Regions from separate parts of the Jannaschia sp. R86511 genome, predicted to be linked through region 2. Evidence: riboswitches for the same ligand, from Rfam matches in the RefSeq annotation. Region 2 holds a riboswitch; the other holds the start of a gene.
What was found. A riboswitch is a leader RNA that binds a small molecule or an ion and turns the genes downstream of it on or off. The one in region 2 is predicted to bind thiamine pyrophosphate.
Positions count from the first base shown of each region.

Region 1: another riboswitch for thiamine pyrophosphate. It lies ahead of SJY06_RS04005 (ECF transporter S component); the one in region 2 lies ahead of SJY06_RS13785 (YkoF family thiamine/hydroxymethylpyrimidine-binding protein).

Region 1 covers NZ_JAXHCD010000001.1:806,792-811,953, forward strand. The annotation lists gene SJY06_RS04000 (heavy metal translocating P-type ATPase) at 1-1,523, shown strand, start outside; TPP riboswitch at 1,491-1,595, shown strand; gene SJY06_RS04005 (ECF transporter S component) at 1,650-2,489, shown strand; gene SJY06_RS04010 (ABC transporter ATP-binding protein) at 2,411-3,982, shown strand; gene SJY06_RS04015 (energy-coupling factor transporter transmembrane component T family protein) at 3,979-4,794, shown strand; partial or broken gene SJY06_RS04020 (HDOD domain-containing protein) at 4,868-5,162, opposite strand, start outside.
Region 2 covers NZ_JAXHCD010000001.1:2,931,098-2,936,259, reverse strand. The annotation lists gene SJY06_RS13795 (diacylglycerol kinase family protein) at 1-352, shown strand, start outside; gene SJY06_RS13790 (DEAD/DEAH box helicase) at 363-3,149, shown strand; TPP riboswitch at 3,200-3,304, shown strand; gene SJY06_RS13785 (YkoF family thiamine/hydroxymethylpyrimidine-binding protein) at 3,360-4,034, shown strand; gene SJY06_RS13780 (ECF transporter S component) at 4,031-4,645, shown strand; gene SJY06_RS13775 (ABC transporter ATP-binding protein) at 4,638-5,162, shown strand, end outside.

The sequences.
Region 1 (5,162 bases), 2.1 Mb from region 2:
TGGACCGGCTGCAGGTCGGGGACCTGTTCGTGGTCCGCCCGGGAGAGACCGTCGCCACCGACGGCGTCGTCGTGGACGGCCGCAGCGCCGTGGACGAGTCCGTGCTGACCGGGGAACCCGTGCCGGTCGAGGTCGGACCCGGTGACCCGGTGACCGGGGCCACGACGAGCACCGACGGCCGCCTGGTCGTGCGGGCTGTGCGGGTCGGGGCCGACACCCGGCTGGCGCAGATGGCCCGCCTGGTCGAGTCGGCCCAGTCCGGCAAGGCCGAGGTGCAGCGGCTGGCCGACCGGGTGTCGGCGGTGTTCGTGCCCGTCGTGCTGGTCGTGGCGCTGCTGACGCTGGTCGGCTGGCTGGTCTGGGGCGACGACCCGACCGCGGCGTTCACGGCCGCGGTCGCCGTGCTGGTCATCGCCTGCCCGTGCGCCCTCGGCCTGGCCACCCCCACGGCGCTGCTGGTGGGTACCGGCCGCGGCGCGCAGCTGGGTGTGCTCATCAAGGGCCCCGAGGTGCTGGAGTCCACCCGCCGCGTCGACACGGTGGTGCTCGACAAGACCGGCACCCTGACCACCGGGCGGATGCGGCTGCACGACGTCGTCCCCGGCCCCGGCGAGGACCGCGACGACGTGCTGCACCTGGCGGCCGCCCTCGAGCTGGGCAGCGAGCACCCCGTGGCCCGGGCCGTGGTGGCCGCGGCGCCGCGGCCGCTGCCCACCGTGAGCGGCTTCGCCTCGCGCCAGGGCCTCGGCGTGGCCGGGACCGTGGACGAGCGTGCCGTCGTCGTCGGCCGTCCCGGGTGGCTGGCGCAGGAGTGGTCGCAGCCCCTGGGGGCGGAGCTGGCGCAGGCGGCCGACACCGCCCAGGCCGAGGGCCGCACGGTCGTGGCGGTCGGCTGGGACGGCCGCGCCCGCGGTCTGCTGGTGCTCGGCGACACCGTCAAGGACACCGCCGCGCAGGCGGTCGCCGAGCTGCGCGGGCTGGGCCTGCGCCCCTACCTGCTGACCGGGGACAACCGGGCCGCGGCCCGGTCCGTGGCCGCCCAGGTGGGCATCGACCCCGACGACGTGCTGGCCGAGGTCATGCCCGAGGACAAGCTCGCCGAGGTCCGCCGGCTGCAGGCGCAGGGCCGGGTCGTGGCCATGGTCGGCGACGGCGTCAACGACGCGGCGGCGCTCGCCGCCGCCGACCTGGGCGTCGCGATGGGCACCGGCACGGACGTGGCGATCCAGGCCAGCGACATCACCCTGGTGCGCGACGACCTGCGCGCCGCCGTCGACGCCGTCCGGCTGTCGCGGGCCACGCTGCGCACCATCAAGGGCAACCTGTTCTGGGCCTTCGCCTACAACACCGCGGGGATCCCGCTCGCGGTGGCCGGCCTGCTCAACCCGCTGCTCGCGGGCGTCGCGATGGCGGCCAGCAGCGTGTTCGTGGTCAGCAACAGCCTGCGGCTGCGGCGGTTCTCCTCCGTCGCCGGGGCAGGCGTACAGTCCTCCCCACGACAGGGGAGCGCCGCCAGGCGCTGAGAGTGCGGGCGACCGCAGACCCTCGAACCTGATCCGGTTAGCACCGGCGGAGGTAGTCGAGTCTCGACCCGTCGACGGCACGGTGCGTCGACGGGTCCCCCTCCTGAGCGATTGGGAGGAGCACGGATGAGCAGCACGAAGGACGACAGGACGACGACCGGCCCGACGAGGACCGACCCGCCCGGCCCGACCACGGGCCGGGTGCCGCTGACCGCCCGGCAGCGCACGCTGCTCGTGGTCGGGGTGCTGGCCAGCCTGCTGGCGGGGGCCGCGGTGCTCGCGGTGGGACTGCCCGCCGACGTCATGGTGGGCGAGGACCCGCTGTCCACCCTGACCCTGCCCGCCGCGCTGGCGGTGACCCTGACCGGCGTCTGCGTGCTCGGCGCCGCCGTGGCCCGGTCGGCCTGGCGCGTGGTCGACATCGTGGTCGCGGCCGTGCTCGGCGTCGCCGGCGGCCTGGCGTTCGTGCTGTGGAACGTCGCGGTGTGGCCCGGCCTGAGCGGGGTCCTGCCGCCGCCGGTGAGCGCCCTGTTCGTCGGGGTGTGGCTGCTGCCCGGCGTTCTGGGCGGGCTGGTGGTGCGCCGGCCCGGGGCAGCCGTGTTCACCGAGCTGGTCGCGGCGTCGCTCAGCGCGATGATCGGCAACGAGTGGGGCTTCGCGACGGTCTGGTACGGCCTGCTGCAGGGCCTGGGCGCCGAGGTCGTGCTGGCGCTGTTCCTGTACCGCTGGTGGCGGCTGCCGGTCGCGCTGCTGGCCGGGGCGGGGACGGGTCTGGTCGGCGGCCTGCTCGACACCACCGTCTACTACCCGGAGCTGGTGCCGGGTGTGCAGCTGACCTACATCGCGTTCGCCGTGCTGTCCGGGGTGGTGATCGCCGGTCTCGGGTCGTGGGCGCTGACGCGCGCGCTGGCCCGGACGGGGGTGCTGGCGCCGTTGGCCTCGGGCCGGGACGGGCGACGGGTCTGAGCGGCGCCGACGGGTTCAGCGCCCGCGGCTGGGGCTGGCGGCACGGCACCCGCCACGCCTGGGCCGTCCGCGGTCTCGACCTGGACGTCGCCGCGGGCGAGCGGGTGCTGCTGCTGGGGCCCAGCGGGGCCGGCAAGTCGACCCTGCTGCAGGGCCTGGCTGGTCTGCTCGACCCCGGCAACGGCGACGAGGAGGGGCGGCTGGCCCTGGCCTGCGTCGAGGTGCGCGAGGCCCGGGCGACCGGGGTCCGGGCCGGCCGGGCCCGCACCGGCCTGCTGCTGCAGGACCCCCTGTCGCAGACGGTGCTCGCCCGCTGCGGCGACGACGTCGCCTTCGGGCTGGAGAACCACGGCGTGCCCCGCGAGCAGATCTGGGACCGGGTCGACTCGGCCCTGGCGGCCGTGGGCTTCCCCTACGGCCGGGACCACCCCACGTCCCGGCTGTCCGGCGGCGAGCGGCAGCGGCTGGCCCTGGCCGGCGTGCTCGCGCTGCGGCCCGGCCTGCTGCTGCTCGACGAGCCGACGGCCATGCTCGACCCGGCCGGTGCGGCCGGGCTGCGGGGCACCGTCGCGGACCTGCTGCAGGACACCGGCGCGGGCTGCGTGCTCGTCGAGCACCGGGTCGCCCCCTGGCTGGACGTCGTCGACCGCGTCGTCGTCCTGTCGCCCGGGGGCGGGGTGCGCGCCGACGGCGCGCCGGCGCAGGTGCTCGGTCGGCACGGGGCCGAGCTCGCCGCCGCCGGGGTGTGGGTCCCGAGCCACCCCCCGGCCGTGCCGCCGCGGCCGAGCGGGGCCGGTGGCGCGCCGCTGCTGCAGGCCGACGACCTGGCCGTCAGCCGTCCGGGGGCCGCCGGGCCGGCCGCCGAGCACGTCGACCTGGTGCTGCGGGCGGGCACCGGCACGGCGGTGCTCGGTCCCAACGGCTCGGGCAAGTCGACCCTGGCCCTGGCGCTGTCCGGCCTGGCCGCGCCCACCACCGGTCGCCTGCGCGCCCACGACGCGCTGGCTCGGGGGGCGGGCGCGTCACCGCACCGGTGGCGGCCGCGGGCCCTGGCCGCGCGCATCGGCACGGTGTTCCAGGAGCCGTCCCACCAGTTCGTCACCTCGACCGTGGCCGACGAGCTCGCGCTCGGCCCGCGGCTGCAGGGGGAGGACCCGGCGGTCACCGCGGCGCGCGTGAGCGGGCTGCTGGAGCGGCTCCGGCTGGCCCACCTGGCGCCCGCCAACCCGTTCACGCTGTCCGGCGGGGAGCAGCGGCGGCTGTCCGTGGCCACCGTCCTCGCCACGCGCCCCGGCCTGCTGGTCCTGGACGAGCCCACGTTCGGGCAGGACTCCCGCACCTGGTCCGAGCTGGTCGGCCTGCTCGCCGAGCTGCGTGACGAGGGCGTGGCCGTGTGCACGGTCACCCACGACGCCGACCTGGTCGCGGCGCTCGCCGACGACGTCGTCCGGCTGCCCGCCCGCACGCCCGTCGCCGGGGCCGGTGACCGGTGAACCTGCCCACGGACGTGCTGTCCGGTCCGACGGGGGTCGACACGTCCGCGCCGCTGGCCCGGGCCAACCCGACGGCCAAGCTGGCCGTGGCCGCCGTCGTGTCCGTCGCGCTGGTGCTCACCACCGACGTCGTGACCGCCGGCGTCGCACTGCTGCTGGTGCTGGCCTGCCTGCCGTGGTGCGGGCTCGGCCCACGCGAGCTGTGGCGGCGCGGCTGGGTGCTCCTCGTGGCGGCGGCTCCCACCGGGGTGTTCACGGCGCTGCTCGGGGTGGACTCCGGGGCGGTGCTGGTCCCGCTGGGCCCGCTGGACGTCACCGAGGGGTCCGCGCTCGCGGCGGTGGCCGTCGTGATGCGGATCCTCGCCATCGGCCTGCCGGGCGTGGTGCTGCTGGCCACGACCGACCCGACCGACCTGGCGGACTCCCTGGCCCAGGACCTGCGGCTGCCGCACCGGTTCGTGCTGTCGGCGCTGGCCGCGATGCGGCTGCTCGGGGTCCTGGCCGAGGAGTGGACGGCGCTCGGCCAGGCCCGACGCGCGCGCGGGCTCGGTGACGAGGGGCTCGTCGGGCGGCTGCGCGGGTTCGCCGGGCAGCTGTTCGCGCTGCTCGTGCTGGCCGTCCGCCGGGCCACGGTGCTGGCCACGGCGATGGAGGCGCGCGGCTTCGGCCTGGTGCGTGAGCGGACCTGGGCCCGGCCCAGCCGGTTCGGGCCCTGGGACGTGGCGGTCGTGCTGGGCGGGCTGCTGCTGGCCGGCACCGCGACCGCCGCGGGGGTCGCGGCCGGGACCTGGCAGCTGGTGCTGGCGGGCTGAGCAGCGGTCGGTCGGACGGTGACGGTGACGGTGACGGTGACGGTCGGTGACGGTGGCGGTCGGTCGGTGGCGGTCAGTCGGTGACGGCGCGGACCAGGTCGGCCGCCATGGCCGGCACCCTGCGGACCAGCGAGGCCACCTCGTCCGGGCCGATCCGGCCGCCGCTGATGTGCAGCACGTCCTGCGCCCGGCCGCCGGGGTCGGCGATCCGCTCGGCGACCTCGCAGGCCAGCAGCAGGCAGACCGCGGCCGTCTCGCCGTTCTCGGTCGGCCGGCTGGCGGGCCAGCGCTCGACCACCCGCAGCGTGGCGGCCATGTCCACCGGGAAGTGCCAGGCCTGCAGGGCGGCGGCGGAGACCGCCACGTGC
Region 2 (5,162 bases):
GCGCACGGAGGGCCTGCTCGTGGCCGTGGCCAACACCGCGTCCTACGGCGGCGGCATGCAGATCGCGCCCGCGGCCGACCCCACCGACGGCCTGCTCGACGTCGTCGTGGTCACCCCCGTACCGCTGCACCGCTTCGTCCGGCTGTTCCCGCGGGTCTACGAAGGCACCCACGTGGACATCGACGCGGTGGAGGTCCGGCGCGCCCGCCGGGTGGAGGTCCACGTGGACCCCGCGGGCCGTCGGCCGCGGCCCATCGTCGCCTACGGCGACGGCGAGCGGCTGGGCCCGCTGCCGCGGACGTTCACCGTCCACGGCGGGGCGGTGGCGGTGCTGTCACCCGCGCGGACGTAACCTGGAGGGCATGTCCAGCCCCGCCGAACGGTTCGCTGCGGCACGCGCCAGGCAGCAGCAGGAACGCTCACCGCTCGGTCGCTTCGTGGCGGGGCTGCCGTTCGAGCCGGACGAGTTCCAGGTCGAGGCCATGCAGGCCGTCGCCGACGGGCACGGCGTGCTCGTGGCCGCCCCGACCGGTGCGGGCAAGACCGTCGTCGGGGAGTTCGCCGTCGACCTGGCCCTGCGCACCGGGCGCAAGGCGTTCTACACCACGCCGATCAAGGCGCTCAGCAACCAGAAGTACAACGACCTGGTCGCGGTCCACGGCCCCGACGCGGTGGGCCTGCTGACCGGCGACGTGTCGGTCAACGGCGAGGCCCCGGTGGTGGTGATGACCACCGAGGTGCTGCGCAACATGATCTACGCGGGCTCCTCGACCCTGGCCGGGCTCGGGTTCGTGGTCATGGACGAGGTGCACTACCTCGCCGACCGGTTCCGGGGCGCGGTCTGGGAGGAGGTCATCATCCACCTGGCCGACGACGTCCAGCTGGTGTCGCTGTCGGCCACCGTCAGCAACGCCGAGGAGTTCGGCGACTGGCTGGCCACGGTGCGCGGCGACACCCGGGTGGTGGTCAGCGAGCACCGGCCGGTGCCGCTGTGGCAGCACGTCCTGGTCGACAAGCGGCTGCACGACCTGTTCGTCGACCCCGACGGCGACCCGGTCCTGGGCCTGCCCGGCGACGACCCGGGTCTGGTCAACCCCGAGCTGGTCGCCCTGGCGCGCGAGGAGTCCCGGTTCGAGCGGCGCTACAAGGGACGGCCGCAGCGCGGCGGCAGCCGACCCCGCCGTCGCGGCGCGCCCAGCCGGGCCACCGTGGTCGAGGCGCTGGACGCCGACGGCCTGCTGCCGGCGATCCACTTCATCTTCAGCCGCAACGGCTGCGACGCCGCGGTCCGGCAGTGCCTGGCCTGGGGGGTGCGGCTCACCACGCCCGCCGAGCGGCACGAGATCCGGCTGCTCGCCGAGGAGCGCACGGCGTCGCTGCCCGACGCCGACCTGGGCGTGCTGGGCTGGTCGGAGTGGGTCGAGGGCCTGGAGCGGGGGGTGGCCGCCCACCACGCCGGGCTGCTGCCCGCGTTCAAGGAGACCGTCGAGGAGCTGTTCCGCCGCGGCCTGGTCAAGGTGGTCTTCGCCACCGAGACCCTGGCCCTCGGCGTCAACATGCCCGCCCGCTCGGTCGTGCTGGAGAAGCTGGTCAAGTGGAACGGCGAGCAGCACGTCGACATCACGGCGGGGGAGTACACCCAGCTGACCGGGCGCGCGGGCCGGCGCGGCATCGACGTCGAGGGCCACGCGGTCGTGCTGTGGAGCGACGGCCTGCAGCCCGACCACGTCGCGGGCCTCGCGTCCACGCGCACCTACCCGCTGCGCTCCAGCTTCGCGCCGACCTACTCGATGGCGGTCAACCTCGTGCAGCGGGTGGGCCGTGACGAGGCCCGCGCCATCCTGGAGACCTCGTTCGCGCAGTTCCAGGCCGACCGGGGCGTCGTGGGCCTGGCCACGCAGCTGCGCAAGCAGGAGGAGGCGCTGGCCGGCTACGGCGAGGCCATGACCTGCCACCTGGGCGACTTCGAGGCCTACCACCGGCTGCGTGGCCGCATCTCGGCCCTGGAGAAGGACCTGTCCCGGCGGGCGTCGGCGGACCGTCGCGCCGACGCCGCCGCCACCCTGGAGCGGCTGCGCCGCGGCGACGTCATCAACGTCCCGGCCGGCAAGCGCCGGGGCTGGGCGGTCGTGCTCGACCCGGGCCTGAACGGCCCGGGCCCCCGACCCACGGTGCTGACCGCGGAGCGGCAGGTGCGTCGGCTGGAGACGGTCGCGTTCCCGTCCGCCGTCCGGGTCGCCACGACCGTGCGCGTGCCCAAGAACTTCGACGCCGGGGACGCCCGGGCCCGCAAGGACCTGGCCAGCAGCATGCGCAACGCCCTGGCCGCGGTCGGCGGCGGCGAGGTGGTCCCGCCGCACCAGGACGAGACGGCATCCGGTCGCGGCCCCGCCGCCGGGCAGGACGCCGGCGAGCTGCAGCTGGTCCAGCTGCGCCGCGAGCTGCAGGCCCACCCGTGCCACGGCTGCGCCGAGCGGGAGGAGCACGCCCGCTGGGCCCAGCGCCGCGACGACCTCGAGCGCGACCACCGGGGCCTGCAGCGACGCATCCAGGGGCGCACGGCCGTCATCGCCCGCACCTTCGACCGGGTGTGCGACGTGCTGGACGAGCTCGGCTACCTCGACGGCGAGACGGTCACCGAGGCCGGGGACGCGTTGCGGACGATCTACACCCAGTCCGACCTGCTGGTGGCCGAGTGCCTGCGGACCGGCGTCTGGGAGGACCTGGACGGGCCGGGCCTGGCCGCGGTGGTGTCGACGCTGGTGTTCGAGGCGCGGCGCGAGGTCGAGGGCGTCGACCCCCGACTGCCCGGCCGCGGCACCGCCCAGGCCTGGGCGGAGACCGTGCGGGCCTGGTCCGCCCTGACCGACGTCGAGGCCCGGCACAAGGTGGCCTCCACCCGCGAGCCCGATCCCGGGTTCGCCGCGCCGGTCTGGCGCTGGGCCCAGGGTCAGCCGCTGGAGACCGTGCTGCGGGAGAGCGACCTGAGCCCGGGCGACTTCGTCCGCTGGTGCCGGCAGACCCTCGACCTGCTGGACCAGGTGCAGGCCTCCGCCCCCCGCGGCAGCCTGCTGCGCGCAGCCGCCGGCGACGCCGTCAAGCGGGTCCGGCGCGGGGTCGTCGCGTACAGCCTCGGCCCGGCGTCCTGACCGCGACGTGCGCCGCCTCGACAGGGGTGGTGGCGGCTGCGTAGGGTCGGCGGCGACCCCCGGGGAGCGCAGCAGCGCTGAGAGTGCGGAACGTCCGCAGACCCGTCACCTGATCCGGTTAGCACCGGCGTAGGGAGCAGGGCCAGGTACCGACGTGCGTCCGGCACGCCGGTCGTCTGCCTCGACCCGTGGGCGGGACAGCGAGGACGCATGACCACGCCCGGCACCACCACCAGCCCCACCACGGGGAGCCCCACCGCCACGCCGCGGGAGCGGGGCATCGGGATGCGGTTCAGCCTGCACCCGCACTGCGACGACTTCGTCGCCGTCATCCTCGGCGCGCTCGACGACGCCGAGCGCGCGGGTCTGACCGCCGGCCTGACGATCGAGACCGACGACGTCAGCACCTGGGTGGGCGCCGTCGACGAGCCCGCGGAGCAGCGGCTGGTCGCCTACCTGGCCGCGGTCGTGGCCGCGGCGCACCGGCGAAGCGACGGCGGGCACGTGGTGGCCCACGTGCTGCTGTCGCGCGGCTGCCCCGGCGAGGTCGGCTGCGACCTGTCGGTGACCGGCCTGCCGCGGCCCGAGCCGGTGCGCGTGCCGGCGACCGGGGTGGCGGCGGCCGCGCAGTGGTCGCTGTACCCCTTGCTGGACGGCGGCTCCGACGACGGGGCGCACATGGCCCACATCGAGCGGGCCATCGCCCAGGCCGTCGAGCGGGGCACGACCCGGGGCGCGGCGCACTACGCCACCCGGCTGTCCGGGGACGTGGCCGAGGTGCTCGCCACCGTGGCCGACGCCTGGGGCGACGTCGGCTCCGCCGTGGCCCACGTGGTCAGCCACCTGACGCTGTCCGTCGGCTCGCCCACGGCGGTGCCCCGGTGAGCACCCCCGTCACCGGGGCCCCCCGGCTGCTGCGCTGGCAGCTGCGCGACATCGTGCTCATGGTCGTGCTGGCCGTGGTGTTCGGGTTCGTCTACTGGGCGCTGGTGCAGGCCTGGACCGGGCTCGCGATCCTGATGGGCCCGGCCGGGGACCTGGCCCAGCACGTCGTGTTCGGCGGCTGGCTCATGGTCGCCCCCATCACCATCGCCATCGTCCGCCGGGCCGGCGCGGGGATCGTGGCCGAGGTTCTCGCGTCGGTGGTCGAGGTGGTGTTCCTCGGCTCCCCGGTGGGTCCGCTGCTGGTGGTCGCCGCCGCCATCCAGGGCCTCGGCAGCGAGATGGCCTTCGCCGCGACCCGGTACCGCTCCTACGGCTGGGCGGTGTTCGCGGTGTCCGGGCTGCTGGGGGCCGGGCTGGTGTTCTTCTGGTCGGCGTTCCGGTTCGGCTGGTACGGCCAGGACGTCTTCGTGCTGCGACTCGTCGTCCAGCTGGTCTCCGGCGTCGTGCTGGGCGGGCTGCTGGCCAAGGTGGTCGTCGACCGGCTCGCCCGCACCGGCGTGCTGGACAACTTCGCCGTCGGACGGGCCGAGCTGGCCGGCGGACGTGGCTGAGGCCGTGACGGCGGGCGCCGACGCGGCGCCCGCCGGGCCGGTCGTCCGGCTCCGGGGGGTGGGCGTCGGGTTCCCGCGACGCGGGCGGGACGTGCTCGTCGACGTCGACCTGCAGCTGGCCGCGGGGGAGCAGGTGCTGCTGGTCGGGGCATCCGGCTGCGGAAAGTCCACCCTGCTGCAGACCGTCACCGGGGTGGTGCCCCACACCCTGACCGCGCGGCTGTCCGGCCGGGTCGAGGTGGCCGGGGTCGACACCGCGGCCACGTCGGTGGTCGAGCTGTCGCGCCGGGTCGGGGTGCTCGCGCAGGACCCGGTGGCCGCGGTCTGCCTGCCCCACGTCGACACCGAGGTGGCCCTGCCGCTGGAGAACCAGGCCGTCGCACCGGAGCTGGTGGGGGCCCGGGTCGAGCGGGCCCTGGCGCTGGTCGGGGCCGGCCACCTGCAGGAGCGGCCCACGGCGTGGCTGTCCGGCGGCGAGGCGCAGCGGGTGGCGCTGGCCGCCGCCCTGGTCACCGGG